Regions from separate parts of the Kitasatospora sp. NPDC032757 genome, predicted to be linked through region 3. Evidence: riboswitches for the same ligand, from Rfam matches in the RefSeq annotation. Region 3 holds a riboswitch; each other region holds the start of a gene.
The links. A riboswitch is a leader RNA that binds a small molecule or an ion and turns the genes downstream of it on or off. The one in region 3 is predicted to bind cobalamin.
Positions count from the first base shown of each region.

Region 1 (3,758 bases), on a different contig from region 3:
GCCCGGACGGTGTCCTTCCCCCGAACGACGAGGACGCCCCCGACGAGGCGTACGCGCCGGACGAGGCATACGCGCCGGACGACGAGTACGCCCCCGACGACGTGCACGACCCGGACGACGGCTACGACGCCCCCGAGGCCGACGGTCGCGACCGCGCCCGCCCCTCCGACGACAAGGAGGAGGACAGCCAGGCCGTCCAGCTCGCGCCGTACCGGATCCCGGCCGTCCCCGCGACCGGCTGGGACCCCGCACCCAGCCCCCGGCGCCGCTGGATCGGCCGCGGCCTGCTCTTCGGCGTGCTGGCCGTCCAGGCGGCGCTCTCCCTGCGCCTGCTGGGCGCCGCCCACCCCGACGAGGCCGTCGCCATGATCGTCGGCCGCCAGCAGCTGGACAACCTGCTCCACGGCACGGCGGTGACGACCGACCTGATCGGCCAGATCCCCGGCTCCCCCTGGCTCTACCCCCCGCTGGCCGGCGCCGCCGCCAACGCGAGCGGGGTGTTCGGGGCCCGGGTGGTCAGCCTGGTCCTCGCGCTGGCCACCACCGCGCTGCTCTACTCGCTGACCCGCCGGCTCTTCAACGAGCGCGTGGCCATCTGCAGTGCCGCCGCGTACGCCGTCCTGCAGTCCACCGTGGTCGTCGGCTTCTACGCCGCCCCGGACGCCCTCGCGGTGGCCCTGGTGGCGGCCGCCACCTGGATCGTCGTGCGGACCGCCCGCGCCCCGGTGGCCACCGTGCTGCTGGCCGTACCGGTGGCGGCGCTGGCGGCCGCCGTGGAGTACGCCGCGGTGGTCGCGCTGCCCGTGCTGGCCGCCCTCGCACTGATCACCGCCTGGCCCTACCGCGGCCGCGGCCCCGCCGCCGGGCGCGCACTCCTCCTGGCGGCGGGCGCCCTCGCGGCGCTCCTGGCCTTCGGCCTGCTGGACGACGTCTGGGCCTGGTCGCCCGGGCACGGCCACCAGGCCCGCGGGGCCGGCTCGGTCCTCTCCTCCGCGCTCCAGTGGAGCGGCCTGTTCACCCTGCTCGCCTGCGCGGGCGGGATCGCCTACTCGCTCCGCGAGCGGCTGAACGAGTCGCCCGAGGACAGCGCCATCACGGCCTCCCGGCTGCGCCGCACGGCGCTGAGCCTGACCCTGTGCGCGTCGGCGCTGCTGATCCCGGCCGGGTACGCGTACCTGGGCACCTCCGGCGTGATGTTCCGCCACCTCGGCTTCGGCATGCTGTTCGCCGCGCCGCTGGCCGGCGTGGGCATCACCAGGCTGGTCGGCGCGCACTTCCGCAACCCGCAGCTCGGCATCCTGGTCTGGGTGGTGCTGCTCGCCCTCGGGCTGGAGCAGTCGGCGCTGCGGTACCAGGACGGGCCCGACTCCGGCCGGCTGCTCGGCGTGCTGCGCGTGCACGCCACCCCGCAGGGCCGCTACCTCACCGAGGTCGACGGGCTGCCGGAGTACTACCTGGGCAGCGTCAGCAAGCCCGAGCAGTGGGTCTCGGCCCGCAAGGGGACGGACTACCGGGACCCGGCCGGCGTGATGCACCACGGGGACGACGGCACGGTCACCGCCGTCCGCAACGGCTGGTTCACCGTGGTCGTCCTCGACAGCACCGCGCCCACCGCCACGGACCGGGCCATCACCGAGGCTGTCAGGGCCGCCGGACGCTACCGACTGATCGCACAGTTCAGCTCCCCGACCGGTGATTCCGGCACGTACAGAGTGTTCCTCCTGCACTGAGAGCCCGGGGCGCCGGGCCACGCCCCGCGACACACCGGCTACTACATATGGTGCCGCGATACTCGACCGCCACTAGATGTATGCTCATCCCTGCTGTCGACGCAGGGGAACCCGGTGCGAATCCGGGACTGCCCCGCAGCGGTGTGCGGGCGGCTCCGACCAGAGCCCGCGAGTCCGAGTACCTGCCGACAGCGTGCCGCCCGGCCTCCCCGCAGAGGCCTCCAGCACACGAAGTACTTCCGGGCCTCGCGGGCGGGCCGGGGATGACACCGTCGCGCGACGCCGTCCGGCCGTCGCGCCGTGCTCCCCTGCTCCAACGGCCCGGTGCCCCCGATCAACAGCCGCCGATCGCCGCCAGGAGAGAGCGCCTTGACCACCGCTGCCTCAGTCACCCTGCCCGCCCAGGGGTCCAGCTCAGCCCCCGTCGACCCGACGGTCTCCGACCCCGGCGGTGCGCTGCTCCGGCTGCTGACCGACCGCAGCGTCGACCTTCCCCAGGTGGACCCCGGCCATGTCGCCGCCGCCGCGCTGCGCGGCCGCCACGCCGGCTCGGACTTCGCCGAGCTGCGCGGGCTGGCCGTGGACGCCGCAGCGTCGATGATCGCCGAGGACCCCCAGTACTCGAAGCTGGCGGCCCGCCTGCTCGCGCTGGAGATCGTCGACGAGGCGGTCTCGCAGGGCTCGGTCTCCTTCTCCGCCTCGATCGCCGTCGGCCACGCCGAGGGCCTGATCGGCGACGTCACCGCCGGCTTCGTCGCCAAGCACGCCGCCGCGCTCGACGCGCTGATCGACGCCCGGGGCGACGACCGCTTCGAGTACTTCGGCCTGCGCACCGTGCAGTCCCGCTACCTGCTGCGCCACCCGATCACCCGCAAGGTCGTCGAGACCCCGCAGCACTTCCTGCTCCGCGTCGCCTGCGGCCTGGCGGTCGGCGACAACGAGCAGTCGGTGCGCGAGGTCGCGGAGCTGTACGGCCTGATGAGCCGGCTGGAGTACCTGACCTCCTCGCCGACCCTCTTCAACTCCGGCACCCGGCACCCGCAGATGTCGAGCTGCTACCTGCTCGACTCGCCGCTGGACAACCTGGACTCGATCTACTCCCGGTACGCCCAGATCGCCCGTCTCTCCAAGCACGCCGGCGGCATCGGCCTCTCCTACTCGCGGATCCGTTCGCGCGGCAGCCTGATCCGGGGCACCAACGGCAAGTCCAACGGCATCGTCCCGTTCCTGCGCACCCTCGACTCCTCGGTCGCCGCCGTCAACCAGGGCGGCCGCCGCAAGGGCGCGGCCTGCGTCTACCTGGAGACCTGGCACGCGGACATCGAGGAGTTCCTGGAGCTTCGCGACAACACCGGCGAGGAGGCGCGGCGCACCCACAACCTCAACCTGGCGCACTGGATCCCGGACGAGTTCATGCGCCGGGTCAACGCCAACGAGGACTGGTCGCTGTTCTCCCCGGCCGACGTGCCCGAGCTGGTCGACCTCTGGGGCGCCGACTTCGACGAGGCGTACCGCAAGGCCGAGCTGGCCGGCAAGGCCGTCCGCACCATCCCCGCGCAGACCCTCTACGCCCGGATGATGCGCACCCTGGCGCAGACCGGCAACGGCTGGATGACCTTCAAGGACGCCTCCAACCGCGCCGCCAACCAGACCGCGCTGCCCGGCCGCACCGTGCACTCCTCCAACCTCTGCACCGAGATCCTGGAGGTCACGGACGACTCCGAGACCGCCGTCTGCAACCTCGGTTCGGTCAACCTCGGCGCCCACGTCGCCCCCGGCGCCACCGCCGCCGACCTGCTGAACGCGATGGACTGGGACCGGCTGGACGCGACCGTCCGCACCGCCGTCACCTTCCTCGACCGCGTGGTGGACATCAACTTCTACCCGACCCCCGAGGCCGGTGCCTCCAACTCCCGCTGGCGCCCGGTCGGCCTCGGCGTGATGGGCCTGCAGGACGTCTTCTTCCAGCTCCGCCTGGACTTCGACTCGGCCGAGGCCAAGCAGCTCTCCACGCTGATCGCCGAGCGC
Region 1 covers NZ_JBVINN010000004.1:235,228-238,985, reverse strand. The annotation lists gene ACZ5WK_RS08745 (ArnT family glycosyltransferase) at 1-1,730, shown strand, start outside; cobalamin riboswitch at 1,811-1,934, shown strand; gene ACZ5WK_RS08740 (ribonucleoside-diphosphate reductase subunit alpha) at 2,124-3,758, shown strand, end outside.
Region 1: it holds a riboswitch for cobalamin, as region 3 does, so the genes downstream of both, ACZ5WK_RS08740 (ribonucleoside-diphosphate reductase subunit alpha) here and ACZ5WK_RS22355 (peptidase) in region 3, are expected to answer to the same signal.

Region 2 (3,758 bases), on a different contig from region 3:
GAGGTCGACCAGCTCCTGGTCCGTCAGGCCGCTGCGGAACTCGATGTACCGTTCCAGGCCGAAGCGGCGCACCGCCTCGGTGACCGGCCCCTGCTCCTTCTGCGGCTTGCCGACCACGACCAGGTGCGCGTCCCGCTCGGTGCGGACCTTGGCCAGCGCCTCCACCAGGTACACCAGTCCCTTGAGCGGGACGTCCGCGCTGGAGGTGGTGACGATCCGGCCGGGCATCCGCCGCACCGTCTCCGACGGCGACCAGAGCCGGGTGTCGGCGCCGATCGGCACCACCGAGACCGCGCCGGGCGCGGCACCCAGGTGCTCGACGATCTCCCGCTTCGAGCTGCCGGAGACGGTGATGATGTGCTCCAGCCGGGCGGCCACCCGGCGCTGCATCCGGGTGAAGGCGTACCAGCGGCGCAGCGACAGCCGCCGGAGTCTGGTGGGGGCCGCGTCCAGCTCCAGCTGCCGGTCCACGGTGATCGGGTGATGGATCGTGGTGACCAGCGGGAACCCGTGCCGCCCGAGGCCGAGCAGGCCGTAACCGAGGGTCTGGTTGTCGTGCACGACGTCGTAGCGGCCCTTGTGCAGGGCGAGGTACCGACGGGCGCGCAGCGAGAAGGTCAGCGGCTCGGGGAAGCCGCCGGTGCGCATCGTGGCGACCTCCAGCACGTCCACCGGGCCGCGGTACTCGGCGAGGTCCGGTGTGCGGAAGGGGTCGTCGGCCCGGTAGAGGTCCAGGCTGGGCAGCTCGACCAGCCGGACCGAGCCGGGGCCCTCGACCTCGTCCAGTACGGGGTACGGCTGGGCGCCGATCACGTCCACGTGGTGGCCCAGCCTGGCCAGTTCACGGGAGAGGTGCCGTACGTAGACGCCCTGGCCGCCGCAGAACGGGTCGCCGCGGTACGACAGGAGGGCAATCCGCAGCGGTCGCGCGGTCATCCTCGGCCCCCATCTCTGCTACTAGGTGTGCTGCCGGTCGGTAAAGTAGATCAGGTTTCAGTGTGAGGTGGAGTTCGCCACTGACCATGTGAACAATGAGAGACCTCGAAGATACCGGCCCGTAGCTTCTCGTCAGGAGCCAGGGCTGGTGATTCACGCCACGCCGGATCACCCGCCCGACCTGCCGGACCAGCTCCGCCGGACCGGCCGGACGTACCTGCTCCGGAACCGTTCCGGACATGCTCCGGCACTTCAGGAGCACCCCGCCACTCTCGCGCACCGGGAGCACCCTTGCCGTCGCCCGCCGCACCACACCCTGCGCCACCCGCCGCGGCGCACCCCGCGCCGCGCTCCGCACCGACCCCCGCACCGCACCCCGACGGCCCGCCGCTGACCGCCCGGCAGGCCGAACGGCGGCGGCGGATCCTGCGCTCCGCGACCGCGCTGGCGGCCCGCGGCGGGTACGACGCGGTGCAGATGCGGGAGGTCGCGGAGGGCGGGCAGGTCGCGCTCGGCACCCTGTACCGGTACTTCCCGTCGAAGGTACATCTGCTGGTCGCGGTCATGCTGGAGCAGTTGCAGAGCCTCCAGGAGCACGTCCGGCGGCACCCTCCGGCCGAGCTCGAACCGGCCCCGCGGGTCGCCGAGACACTCACCCGCGCGTTCCACGCGCTCCAGCGCGAACCACTGCTGGCGGAGGCGATGGTCCGGGCGCTCTCCTTCGCGGACCGCTCGGTCAGCACCGAGGTGGACCTCGTGAGCACCGCCACCGGACAGCTGATCCTGGACGCGATCGGCCAGTCCGGTCCGCCCACCGAGAGCCAGCGTGCCGCCGTCCGGGTGATCGAGCACACCTGGCACTCGGCGCTGGTGTCCTGGCTCTCCGGCCGCTCCTCGATCGCCGAGGTCCGCGCCGACCTGCACACCGCCGCCCGGCTGCTCACCCTGCCGTGACGCCGGTCGGCCGCCGGCCGGCCGCCGCCCCACCGCTGCCGTGCGGCCGTTCGCCGGTGCTCGCCCCCGATCGGTGGCGGTGCCCGCCGCCCAAGTGGAACCTGTTCTCGCCCGGGCGGTTCGGCAGCCCCCGCGCGGCCGCTAAAGTCGAGCCGCAGGACAATTCCATCCCGCTTCTCCTCCGGGGAAAGCCGGTGCGAATCCGGCACTGACCCCGCAACCGTGAGCCCGGCGCTGGACGGCCGGGCGAGTCGGAATGCCCGGGGAGGGGCGAGCGGCCACACCGGGCACACCCGCGCCCGGCACCCGTCGAGGTCTACGGATCGGCCCACCCGGGCCACCACCGCTCACCGAAAGGCTCACCTCCACCATGCTCACCGCCGCCCGCCTGGGCGCCGCCGCCCTGACCGCCGCGCTGCTCACCGGCGCCGCCGCCGTGCCGGCCCTCGCCGACAGCCCCTCACCCAGCGCCGCGGCCGCCCCCGAGGGCCTGTACGGCAAGGGCGACCCGACGTTCGACGGGGTGTGGCGGCAGTCGCTCGCCCTCACCGCACTGGCGGGCGCCAAGGTGACGCCCGCCGACTCCGCCGTCTCCTGGCTCACCGGCCAGCAGTGCGCGGACGGCGGCTGGCAGTCCTTCCGTGCGGACACCACGGCCGCCTGCGCCGCCGCGACCGGGGACAGCAACGCGACCGCCGTCGCCGTCCAGGCGCTGGTCGCACTCGGCGGGCACCAGGACGCCGTCGACAAGGGCGTCCAGTGGCTCAAGGCCAACCAGAACGCGGACGGCAGCTGGGCCTACAACCCCGGCAGCCCCGGCGACGCCGACTCCACCGGCCTCGCCGTCAACGCCCTGCTCGCCGCCAAGGTGGACCCGGCCGGCGTCGCCAAGGCCGGCAAGAGCGCCTTCGACGGGCTCGCGCTCTTCCAGCTCGGCTGCGCCGCCCCCGCCGACCAGCGCGGCGCCTTCGCCTACCAGCCCAAGCCGGACGGTGCGCTCGAACCGAACGCCCTCGCCACCGGCCAGGCCTCGCTGGCCGCCGTCGGCGGGAAGCTGCCGGTCACCAACACCAACCGGACCGACGCCGCGCCCAAGGCGCTCACCTGCGCGGACGGCTCCACCGGCGCGGCCGGCTCGGCGCCGACGGCCGTGCCGCGCGCCGACTCCGGCGAGGCCGCGGGCGCCTACCTCACCGCTCAGCTCGCCGCCGGCGGGCAGCACCTCACCCTCACCACCCCCGGCGCCGCCCCGACCCCCGACTACACCGCCACCGCCTGGGCCGCGCTCGGCCTGATCCAGGGCGGCCACCCGCAGCAGGCCGCCGGCGCGGTGGACTGGCTGGCCAAGGAGGGCACCACCTGGACCAAGGGCGGCACCGACGCCTCCGCCACCGCCACCCTGCTGCTCGTCGCCCAGGCCGCCCAGCGGGACCCGGCCTCGTTCGGCGGCGACCTCGTCGCCCAGCTGACCGCCCTCGGCCCGGCGCCCAAGGCGACCGCCCCGGCCTCGGCCTCCGCCACGGCCTCCGCGCCGGCGAAGGGGAAGAAGGACGGCAGCGTCAGCCAGTGGTGGCCGATCGGCATCGGCCTGCTCATCGGCATCGGCGGCGGCGTGGTCCTGAGCATTCAGCGCAAGCGCGGCCCGAAGCCGTGACCAGCCCGACCACGCCGGCACCGGTGAGCCCGGCAGCAGCCGCCGCTGCACCGGGCCACCCGGCAGCAGCAGCCGCCCCGGCAGCAGCTGCTCCGGCAGGAGCCACCGCGGCACCCGCTGCCCCCGGCCGCTGCCGGCGGGTGGCGCCCGCTCTCGTCCGGTTCGTCGCCGGGGTGGTGGCCGGGGTGCTGATCCTGCTGGTGATCGGGGCCGC
Region 2 covers NZ_JBVINN010000003.1:110,574-114,331, reverse strand. The annotation lists gene ACZ5WK_RS06075 (glycosyltransferase family 4 protein) at 1-936, opposite strand, end outside; gene ACZ5WK_RS06070 (TetR family transcriptional regulator) at 1,228-1,890, shown strand; cobalamin riboswitch at 2,052-2,172, shown strand; gene ACZ5WK_RS06065 (prenyltransferase/squalene oxidase repeat-containing protein) at 2,261-3,544, shown strand; gene ACZ5WK_RS06060 (SCO2322 family protein) at 3,685-3,758, shown strand, end outside.
Region 2: it holds a riboswitch for cobalamin, as region 3 does, so the genes downstream of both, ACZ5WK_RS06065 (prenyltransferase/squalene oxidase repeat-containing protein) here and ACZ5WK_RS22355 (peptidase) in region 3, are expected to answer to the same signal.

Region 3 (3,758 bases):
CGGTGTGGTCGACGGGCGCAACGTCTGGATCAATGACCTGCAGAAGTCGCTGACCACCCTGGCGACCCTGCTCGGCCTGGCCGGCACCGTCGACGTCGCGCCGTCCTGCTCCCTGCTGCACGTCCCGCTGGACGCCGCCGCCGAACACGACCTGGACCCGCAGATCGCCCGCTGGCTCGCCTTCGCCCGCCAGAAGGCCGGCGAGACCGCGCTGCTCGCCCGCGGCCTGCGCGAGGGCACCGACGCGATCACCGCCGACCTCGCCGCCAACCGCGCCGACCTCGCCTCCCGTGCCGGCTCGCCGATCACCCGCGACCCGGCCGTCCGCGCCCGCACCGCCGCCGTCACCGAGGCCGACGGCCGCCGGGCCCAGGCCTACCCCGAGCGCGCCGAGGCCCAGCGCGCCCGGCTCGGCCTGCCGCTGCTGCCGACCACCACCATCGGCTCCTTCCCGCAGACGGCCGAACTGCGCCTCGCCCGGGCCGACCTGACGGCGGGACGGATCGACGCGGCCGCGTACCGGGAGCGCATCGAGGCCGAGGTGCGCGAGGTGATCGCGTTCCAGGAGAAGGCCGGGCTGGACGTCCTCGTCCACGGCGAGCCCGAACGCAACGACATGGTCCAGTACTTCGCCGAGCAGCTCACCGGCTACCTGGCCACCCGGCACGGCTGGGTGCAGTCCTACGGCACCCGGTACGTGCGCCCGCCGGTCCTCGCCGGGGACATCTCGCGCCCGCACCCGATGACCGTCGACTGGTTCCGCTACGCCCAGGACCTGACGGACCGTCCGGTCAAGGGCATGCTGACCGGCCCGGTCACCATGCTCGCCTGGTCCTTCGTCCGCGACGACCAGCCGCTCGCCGAGACCGCCTTCCAGGTCGCCCTCGCCCTGCGCGACGAGGTCACCGACCTGGAGGCCGCCGGCGCGGCCGTCGTCCAGGTCGACGAGCCGGCCCTGCGCGAGACCCTGCCGCTGCGGGCCGCCGACCGCCCGGCCTACCTGGACTGGGCCACCGTCGCCTTCCGGCTCGCCACCTCCGGGGTGCGCGCCGACACCCAGATCCACACCCACATGTGCTACGCCGAGTTCGGTGACATCCTGCGCGCCATCGACGAGTTGGACGCCGACGTGATCTCGCTGGAGGCGGCCCGCTCGCACATGCAGGTCGCCGGTGAGCTGGCGGGCGCCGGCTACCCGCGCGAGGTCGGCCCGGGTGTGTGGGACATCCACTCGCCGCGGGTGCCGAGCACGGACGAGGCCGTCTCCCTGCTGTGGGCCGGGCTCGCTGCGATCCCGGCCGAGCGGCTCTGGGTCAACCCCGACTGCGGCCTGAAGACCCGCGGCTGGGCCGAGACCCGCGCCTCGCTGGAGAGCCTGGTGGGCGCCGCCCGCCGCCTGCGGGGCGAGCTGGCCGGCTGACGCTCCGCGCGGGGCCGGGGGTGGGACAGGGCCGGGCGCCCTGTCCCACCAGGCGGTCGGCCGGCGGCCGGTCCGCACGGGGCCGCCGACCGGACGGCCTCAGCCTGATTCGGGCAGTCCGAGATTCTGGTGGATCTCCGTCGTGACCGCGGAGAAGTCCGTGGTCGTGAAAGGCAGTCAGGGGACAGGGGGAGGCCGGGTGACCGGCTGCGTGATGTCGGTCGCACCGGTGACCCGGCCCGGGCCGGGGGATGCCGTGATGTGACCCGCGATCCCTTGACCCGGTCTTCCGCGCCTCGCCATGATGGGCCGTCATGTTCTGACTCCGCCGCTGGGGGAAGTCCGGTCGAATTCCGGCGCTGACCCGCAACGGTAGGCCGCCGACGGCTGTCGGCGGCGAGCCCGAGTACCCGTCGGCGGAGGTGTGTCCACTCCTCCCGTCGTGGTCTGCGGGCCGGAGCTCCGAGGGCTGCCCGGCGCTGTGCCGACGCTCTCCGGGCCCCTGCGTCCAGGCCCGGAAAGGCCCCCATGCCCGCGCTCCGCCGCACCCTCGGTCTGCTCGCGATACCCGCGCTCGCCCTCGCCACCGCGCTCCCGGCGGCCACCGCCGCGCACGCCGCACCCGCCGCCCCGGCGTCGTCCCCGACGATCCGGCCGGACGCCGCCGCGGCCGGCTGGCTGGCCCGCCAGCTCGTCGACGGGGACCACTTCGAGTCGGCGTTCAACGGGACGGCCTACCCCGACCAGGGGCTGACGATCGACGCCGTGCTCGCCTTCGCCGCCTCCCGCAGCTCCGACGAGGCGGCCGCGAAGGCCACCGCCTGGCTGGCGAAGCCCGAGATCCTGGCCGGCTACCTCGGCGACGGCACCACCGAGGCCTACGCGGGCGCGACCGCCAAGCTGCTGCTGGCCGCCGAGGTCCGCGGCGAGAACCCGACCGCCTTCGGCGGCGTCGACCTGCCGGCCCGGCTCCGCTCGCTCCAGAGCCCGAGCGGCCGCTTCTCCGACCGCTCGCAGTGGGGGGACTACAGCAACGCCTTCGGCCAGTCGCTCGCCGTGATCGCCCTCAAGCGCACGCCCGGCGGCGCCCCGGCCGGCGCCGTCGACTTCCTCGCCGGCAGCCAGTGCGCGGACGGCGGCTTCCCGGTCGCCTTCGGCCAGGCCACCTGCACCAGCGACGCCGACGCCACCGCGCTGGCCGTCCAGGCCCTGGCCGCGACCGGCCGCACCGCCAAGGCGAACGCGGGGCTCGGCTGGCTGACGGCCCACCAGAACACCGACGGCGGCTTCGCGGCCGCCGGGGCGACCGTCTCCAACGCCAACACCACCGGCCTCGCCACGCAGGCGCTGCTCTCCGGCGGCCGCTTCGGCGCCGGCCTCAAGGGCTGGAGCAGCCTGGTCAAGCTCCAGCAGGGCTGCTCGGCCGAGGCGGCCGTGCGTGGCGCCGTCGCCTACGACGCGAGCGGCTTCAACGCCGGCAACGGTGCCCGGGCCACCGCCCAGGCCGTCCTGGGGCTCGGCGGCGCTCCGCTGGCCGCCCTCTCCGCCACGGGTGCGCGGCCCGACGCGCCCGCCCTGGCCTGCCCGGCACCGGCCGCCCGCTGAACGCCCGACCCCTGACCACACGAGGAGCACTCCGATGACCGACACCCTCACCCCGGCCCGCCCGGCCCGCCGCACCCTCGGCTCGATCGCCGCCGCCGCGGCCCTGACCGCCGGCCTGCTCGGTGCCTCCGCCGTCCAGGCCCCGCAGGCACAGGCCGCCGCCTGCACCGGCACCACCGGCGTCACCGTGGTGGTCGACTTCACCGCGGTCGGCGGCGGCATCCAGACCGGCTGCGCCCTCGGCGACCCGGCCAGCGGCCTGGCCGCGCTGACCGGCGCCGGCTTCTCCTACGCCTTCCACCCGCGCTTCCCCGGCTTCGTCTGCACCATCAACGCCCTGCCGACGACCTGCACCAACCCGACCGGCAGCGCCTACTGGTCGTACTGGCACGCGCAGCACGGCGGCGCCTGGTCGTACAGCAACCTGGGCGCGGGCAGCTACAACCCGGCCCCGGGCGATGTCGAGGGCTGGGCCTTCGGCGCGGGCTCGCAGCCGGGCATCACCGCCCCCTGACAGCCGTCCGTACACCGGTGCCCCGGTCCTCCGCGACGGAGACCGGGGCACCGGTGTGCTCGGGTGGGCTCAGGCGGCCCGGTGGGGATGGAAGCCGCGGCCGGTCTTGCGGCCGAGCAGCCCGGCCTCGACCATCCGGGAGAGCAGCGGCGGCGGCGCGTACAGCGGCTCCTTGTACTCGTCGTACAGCGACTGGGCGATGGCCTGGACGGTGTCCAG
Region 3 covers NZ_JBVINN010000020.1:113,712-117,469, forward strand. The annotation lists gene metE (5-methyltetrahydropteroyltriglutamate--homocysteine S-methyltransferase) at 1-1,420, shown strand, start outside; cobalamin riboswitch at 1,733-1,852, shown strand; gene ACZ5WK_RS22355 (peptidase) at 1,949-3,025, shown strand; gene ACZ5WK_RS22360 (flagellar hook-length control protein FliK) at 3,060-3,539, shown strand; gene ACZ5WK_RS22365 (3-hydroxybutyryl-CoA dehydrogenase) at 3,609-3,758, opposite strand, start outside.